One region of the Streptomyces drozdowiczii genome, then DNA from elsewhere that is predicted to be linked to it. Evidence: riboswitches for the same ligand, from Rfam matches in the RefSeq annotation. Region 1 holds a riboswitch; the other holds the start of a gene.
What was found. Region 1 has a riboswitch for thiamine pyrophosphate ahead of thiO (glycine oxidase ThiO). Riboswitches for the same ligand answer to the same signal wherever they lie in the genome.
Positions count from the first base shown of each region.

Region 2: linked by a shared signal. The riboswitch ahead of NEH16_RS02975 (purine-cytosine permease family protein) and the one ahead of thiO (glycine oxidase ThiO) in region 1 are both predicted to bind thiamine pyrophosphate.

Region 1 covers NZ_CP098740.1:5,190,508-5,193,901, reverse strand. Annotated here, with positions in the region: gene NEH16_RS23595 (NAD(P)/FAD-dependent oxidoreductase) at 1-1,178, opposite strand, end outside; TPP riboswitch at 1,275-1,387, shown strand; gene thiO (glycine oxidase ThiO) at 1,385-2,560, shown strand; gene thiS (sulfur carrier protein ThiS) at 2,557-2,775, shown strand; gene NEH16_RS23580 (thiazole synthase) at 2,778-3,394, shown strand, end outside.
Region 2 covers NZ_CP098740.1:651,179-654,572, forward strand. Annotated here, with positions in the region: gene NEH16_RS02955 (SPFH domain-containing protein) at 1-116, shown strand, start outside; gene NEH16_RS02960 (hypothetical protein) at 113-1,012, shown strand; gene NEH16_RS02965 (nucleotide triphosphate diphosphatase NUDT15) at 1,111-1,617, shown strand; gene NEH16_RS02970 (FBP domain-containing protein) at 1,668-2,162, shown strand; TPP riboswitch at 2,206-2,299, shown strand; gene NEH16_RS02975 (purine-cytosine permease family protein) at 2,290-3,394, shown strand, end outside.

The DNA.
Region 1 (3,394 bases):
TCGAGCCGGCTCCCCGCCTCGATGAGCCGGCGCCCCTGGGCCAGGTCGCGCGGGCGGCTCACCGCGAGCACCGCGACCAGGACGCCTGCGCGCAGCCAGCACACCGACCAGCCGGGATCGGCCGGGTCGCCGCGCCACAGCAGGGTGTCGGCGTCCGCGTGGTGTCCGGCGTACTGCACGAACCGGCCGAACTGCTCGGACCAGAAGTAGGGCACGGGGTCGTACGGCGGGATGTCGGCGCCCTCCGCCGCGATGTGGGCGGCGGCGGTCCTGGGCCCCTGGAGCGCGTTGTCCCAGTGGTGCACGACCAGGCGGGTGCGGTAGCGGGCCGAGGGGAAGGAGGCGCAGTCGCCGACCGCGTACACATCGGGCAGCGAGGTGCGCAGCGCCGCGTCGGCGGTCACCGAGCCCTCGGGCCCGAGCGCGATGCCGGAGCCGGCGAGCCAGCCGGTGGCGGGGTGGGCGCCGATGCCGACGACGACCGCGCCCGCCGGCAGGGTGCGCCCGTCGGCGAGGACCACCGTGCCGGGTTCGACGCGGGCGACCCGGGTGCCGGTGAGGAGCCGGGCGCCGCTCTCCTCGTACCAGGCGGCCATCGGGGCGGCGACCTCGGCGGGCAGGGCGCCGGCCAGCGGGCGGTCGGCGGCCTCCACGACGGTGACCTCGCAGTCGGCGGCGCGGGCGGCGGTGGCGAACTCGGCGCCGATCCAGCCGGCGCCGACGACCACGACGGGGTGCCCGGCCTCCAGGACGGGGCGCAGCCGGGCCGCGTCGTCGAGGGTGCGCAGCAGGTGGACGCCGGGAACGCCTTCGGAGCCGGGCAGGGCGACGGGTTCGGCGCCGGTGGCGAGGACCAGGACGTCGTAGCGGACCGGGCCGTCGGAGGTGTCGAGTTCGTGGGCGCCGGCGCGGACGCCGGTGACCTCGCAGCCCAGGCGCAGGGTGATGTCCAGCCCCTCGAAGTCGATGTCGAAGGCGGACTCCTCGGCCTTGCCCAGCAGCACCGCCTTGGACAGCGGGGGCCGGTCGTAGGGCTGGTGGGGTTCGGCGCCGATCAGCGTGACGGGGCCGGTGAAGCCCTGTTCCCGCAGGGCAACGGCGGTCTGCACACCCGCCATGCCCGCGCCCGCGACGACGACCCGGCGTTCCGTCCGCTCTGCCCGCTGCTGCTCGCTCACCTGTCCACCTTACGTAGCTGACGAGCCATCAGGAAAGGGCGCCCCCTCCCCCGGCCCTCCCTACCCGGTCCGCCGGACGGGGTTTAGGGTGGCCACCGTAAGACACGCGGGAGCCCGGGCGCACCGGGCTGAGAGGGAGGCTGGGCGGCCTCCGACCGTACGAACCTGATCCGGGTCATGCCGGCGAAGGGAGGGGCTGGACACCCATGCGCACCCATCCCACCGAAGGGTCCGACGTCCTCGTCATCGGGGGCGGCATCATCGGTCTGGTGACCGCCTGGCGGGCCGCGCGGCGCGGCCTGGCCGTCGCGCTCGCCGACCCCGAGCCGGGCGGCGGAGCGGCCCGGGTCGCGGCCGGGATGCTGGCCGCCGTCACCGAGCTGCACTACGGCGAGGAGACGCTGCTCGGGCTCAACCTCGCCTCCGCCCGGCGCTATCCGGCGTTCACGGCCGAGCTGGAGGAGGCGAGCGGGCAGGACATCGGCTTCCGCGCCTGCGGCACCCTGGCCGTCGCGCTCGACGCCGACGACCGCGCCCATCTGCGCGAGCTCCACGAGCTGCAACGCCGCTCGGGCCTGGAGTCGGAGTGGCTGACCGGGCGCGAGTGCCGCCGCCTGGAACCGATGCTCGCCCCGGGCGTGCGCGGCGGCCTGCGGGTGGACGGCGACCACCAGGTCGACCCGCGCCGCCTCGCCGCCGCGCTGCTCACCGCCTGCGAACGGGCCGGAGTGGTCTTCCACCGCCGCCGGGCCGACCGCCTCTCCGTGGTCGCGGACCGGGCCGTGGGTGCCGTGCTCGACGACGGTACGGAGGTGGCCGCCGACCAGGTGGTACTCGCCGCGGGCAGTCTCAGCGGCCGGCTCGCCGGGGTCCCCGCCCACGTCCTGCCGCCGGTGCGCCCGGTCAAGGGCCAGGTGCTGCGCCTCACCGTGCCCCCGGCGTACGCCCCCTTCCTCTCGCGCACCGTGCGCGCGGTGGTCCGGGGCAGCCACGTCTATCTCGTACCGCGCGAGAACGGTGAGCTGGTCATCGGCGCCACCACCGAGGAGATGGGCTGGGACACCACCGTCACGGCGGGCGGGGTCTACGAGCTGCTGCGCGACGCCCACGAGCTGGTGCCCGGCATCACCGAGCTGCCGCTCACCGAGACCCGCGCCGGGCTGCGCCCCGCCTCCCCCGACAACGCCCCGCTGCTCGGCCGCACCGCGCTGCCCGGCCTCCACCTCGCCACCGGCCACGGCCGCAACGGTGTGCTGCTCACCCCCGTCACCGGGGACGCCATGGCGTCGCTGCTGGCCGACGGCGAGCTGCCCGAGGCGGCCCGCCCCTTCTCCCCCGGCCGGTTCGCCCCGGTCCCCGCACCCCAGGAGCAGCCCGCATGACCGACCCCACCCCGCTCACCGTGTCCGTGAACGGCGCCCCGGCCACCGTCGCGCCGGGCACCACCCTGGACGCCCTCGTCGCGACGCTGACCGACGCGACGGCGGGGGTGGCCGCCGCACTCAACGAGACCGTGGTGCCGCGCGGCCAGTGGCCCGCCGCCGCGCTCGCCGACGGCGACCGGGTCGAGGTCCTGACCGCGGTCCAGGGAGGCTGACGATGTCCGACGACCTGTTCACCCTCGGCGGCACCGACTTCACCTCGCGGCTGATCATGGGCACCGGCGGGGCGCCCAGCCTGGACGTGCTGGAGCGGTCGCTGATCGCGTCCGGCACCGAGCTGACCACGGTCGCGATGCGCCGCCTCGACCCGACCGTGCAGGGTTCGGTGCTCTCCGTGCTGCGGAAGCTGTCCATCCGGGTGCTGCCGAACACCGCCGGCTGCTACACCGCCGGGGAGGCCGTGCTCACCGCCCGGCTGGCCCGGGAGGCGCTGGGCACGGACTGGGTGAAGCTGGAGGTGGTGGCGGACGAGCGGACGCTGCTGCCCGACCCGGTCGAGCTGCTGGACGCCGCCGAGATCCTGGTGGACGACGGCTTCACGGTGCTGCCGTACACCAACGACGACCCGGTCCTGGCGCGGAAGCTGGAGGACGTGGGGTGCGCGGCGGTCATGCCGCTCGGCTCCCCCATCGGCTCGGGCCTGGGCATCCGCAACCCGCACAACTTCCAGCTGATCACCGAGCAGGCCGGGGTTCCGGTGATCCTGGACGCCGGAGCCGGGACCGCGTCGGACGCGGCGCTCGCGATGGAGCTGGGCTGCTCGGCTGTGATGCT
Region 2 (3,394 bases), 4.5 Mb from region 1:
CGCTGGCGGCCACCCGGCTCGCCGAGAACCTGCCGCACATCGACAGCCTCACCCTCTCGCCCGATGTCCTCACCGGCCTGCTCAGCAAGCTGGGCCGGCCGGAGGCGGGGGCGTGAGCCTGGCCCCGCGGGCGGTCCTCGTCCACCGCACCACGGAGTACGAGGAGCTGCTCGCCCGCCACGGCACGCACGGCCAGGCCGCGTTCGTGCTGGGCGCACGGGGCCGGTCCATCGAGGAGGTGGCCCGGCGGCACGAGCGGACCCGGCAGGCCCTGGCGGATGTGGCGGCGGCCGTTCCGCTCACCTGGCGGCACTGCCGGGTGGAGCGGGCCGACCTGGACCGGTTCCTGTTCGCGCCCGAGGACGTGGTGGTGGTCGTCGGGCAGGACGGCCTGGTCGCCAACGCCGCGAAGTACCTCTCCGGCCAGCCGGTCATCGGCATCGACACCGACCCGGGCCGCAACCCCGGCGTCCTGGTGCGCCACCGCCCGGCCGACGCGGGGGCGCTGATGCGGGCGGCCGTGGCGCCGGCCGGGCGGGCCGACGCGCTGACGATGGTGGAGGCGGTGGCCGACGACACGCAGCGGCTGCTCGCCCTGAACGAGGTCTACCTCGGCCCGCCCGGCCACCAGACGGCCCGCTACCGGCTCGGGCCCGACACGGCGGACTCCCCCGCCGAGCCGCAGGCGTCCTCCGGCGTCCTGGTCGGCACCGGCACCGGGGCGACCGGCTGGCTGCGCTCGCTCTGGCAGGAGCGCCGCAGCACCCTCCCGCTGCCCGGGCCCGCCGATCCCCGGCTGCTCTGGTTCGTCCGGGAGGCGTGGCCCTCGCCGTCGACCGGCACGTCGTTCGTCTCGGGCGAGCTGGGGCCCGGGCAGGGGCTGCGGCTGACCGTGGAGTCGGACCGGGTGGTGGTGTTCGGCGACGGGATGGAGACGGACGCGCTGGAGCTGACGTGGGGGCAGAGCGTACGGCTCGGGGTCTCGGAGACCTCGCTGCGGCTGGCGGTATGAGGGCGGGGGCGGACGCGGCATCCCCATGAGGGCGGGGGGCGGACGCGGCATCCCCGTAGGCTCGACGCCCGGACCCGATCGCCCCGCCGAGGAGCAGCATGGCCACCGAGAGTTCCGCCGCCCCCTCCCGTAACACCCGACTGCCCAAGGCCCAGGCCGCGTTGGGGGTCGGGGTGATCGTGCAGGACGCGCAGGGCCGGATCCTGCTGGGCCGGCACCACAGCGGCACCTGGGAGCTGCCCGGCGGCAAGGTCGACCCGGTGCCGGAGTCCGTCGCGGCGGCGGCCGTGCGGGAGCTGCGCGAGGAGACCGGGCTGGCGGTCCCCGAGGACGAGGTCACCGTCTTCGCGATGCTGCACGACGCCCTCGGCGGGATCAACCGCGTGACGATGGCCGCGCTGGTGCGCGTGGACAGCGGCACGGCACGGGTGACCGAGCCGCATCTGATCAGCACCTGGGAGTGGACCCCGCTCGACGCGCTCCCCTCGCCGCTCTTCGACCCGTCGGCGCAGATCCTCGCCACCTGGCGCCCGGACCTCGCCATCCCGCATCCGCCCGTGCACCGGCTCGCCCTCGCGCCCGAAGAGCCCCAGGTGAGCCCCTAACCGAATTAATCGTTTGCCTAGGGGCCATAGGCAGAGTTAGCTTCGTGGTCATGAAGGCCCTGACCGAGCAGGACATCCGCTCATCGTTCGTGAATTGCTCCAAGGGGGAAGCCAAGCGCCTGCCGCTCCCCCGCGATTTCGAGGAGCTGCCGTGGGACGACCTCGACTTCCTCGGCTGGCGCGACCTGTCCGCGCCGGGACGCAGCTACATCGTCACCGAGCACGAGGGCGAGCCCGCCGGGATCTCGCTGCGCTTCCCGTCCCAGCAGCGCGGCTTCCTGCACCGGAGCATGTGCTCGCTCTGCCTGACCACGCACCCGGGCAGCGGGGTCTCCCTGATGACCGCCCGCAAGACCGGGCCCGCCGGGCGCGACGGCAATTCGGTCGGCCTGTACATGTGCACCGATCTGGCCTGCTCGCTGTATGTGCGCGGCAAGAAGAAGGTGGACTCCGGGGCCCGGTTCAAGGAGAGCCTGACCACGGAGGAGCAGATCGCCCGCACCGTCGACAACCTCCACGCGTTCGTGGCGAAGCTCTTCAGCTGACCCCCGCGACGACATCGGACGGGTCGGCGCTATTCTGGCCGCCACACCGGACACGGGGTGCCCCGCACGGGGCTGAGATCACACCCGTCGAACCTGAACCAGTTAGCACTGGCGGAGGGATGTCTTCATGTCGTTGCCGTATGCCCAGGACGAGCGCGCCGCTTTCGGCGGGCGCATGCCCACCGCCCCCGGCGATCTGCGCATCGAGGCGAACGGGATAGCCCCGGTCCCCGAGGACCGCCGTTACGGCCGGGCGGGCCGGCTGTTCACCGTCTGGTTCGCACCCAACCTGACCATGACCGGCGTCTTCACCGGCACCGTCGGCATCGCGCTCGGCCTGGACTTCGGGACCGCCCTCGCAGCGGTCGTGCTCGGCACCCTCGTGGGCGCCGCGCCGACCGCGTATCTGGGCACCTGGGGCAGCCGTACCGGCTCCGGTCAACTTCCGCTGTCCCGACTGGCGTTCGGACCGGGTGTGGTGCTGCCGGGCGCCCTGCAATGGCTGTCGTCCATCGCCTGGGACGCCCTGATCGGCCTCTTCGGCGGGGACGCGCTGGCGCAGCTGTGCGGCTGGCCGTTCTGGCTGGGGGTGCTGGTCATGATGGCCGCGCAGGGTGCGCTCGGGGTGCTGGGTTACGAGGTGATCCACCGGCTCCAGACCGTGATGACGTTCGCCCTGGCGGCCGCCTTCGCCGTGCTCGCCACCAAGCTCCTGCGCGGGGTGGACCCGGTGACCACCTCGACCGTGCACGGCGCCGACCGGGCCGGGGCGTTCGTCCTGACCTGCACCATCGCCCTGAGCCTGGCGCTGTCCTGGGCGCCGTACGTGAGCGACTTCAGCCGCTATCTGCCGCGCGAGACGTCCCGGACGCGCATGTTCTGGTGCACGCTGGGCGGGATCAGCGCCTCGTTCGTGGCGGTCCAGACGATCGGGCTGTGGGGCGCCTCGGTCTTCACGGACCAGACCGCGCGCGGCATCGACTCCCTGCTCGGCGGGGGCGCGCTCGGGGCGTTCGGGCTGCTCGCGGTGGCGCTGGCCGCGCTGTGCAGCAACGCGATGAACGACTACAGCGGTTCGCTCGCGTTGCAGACCATGGGGGTGCGCCTGCCGCGTCCGGTGGCCGCGGCCCTCGCCGCCGCCCTCGGGTTCCCGCTGGTGCTCTGGATGCACGCGGCGGACACGACCGCCCGCTTCCAGAACGTGCTGCTGCTCGTCGGCTACTGGATCCCCG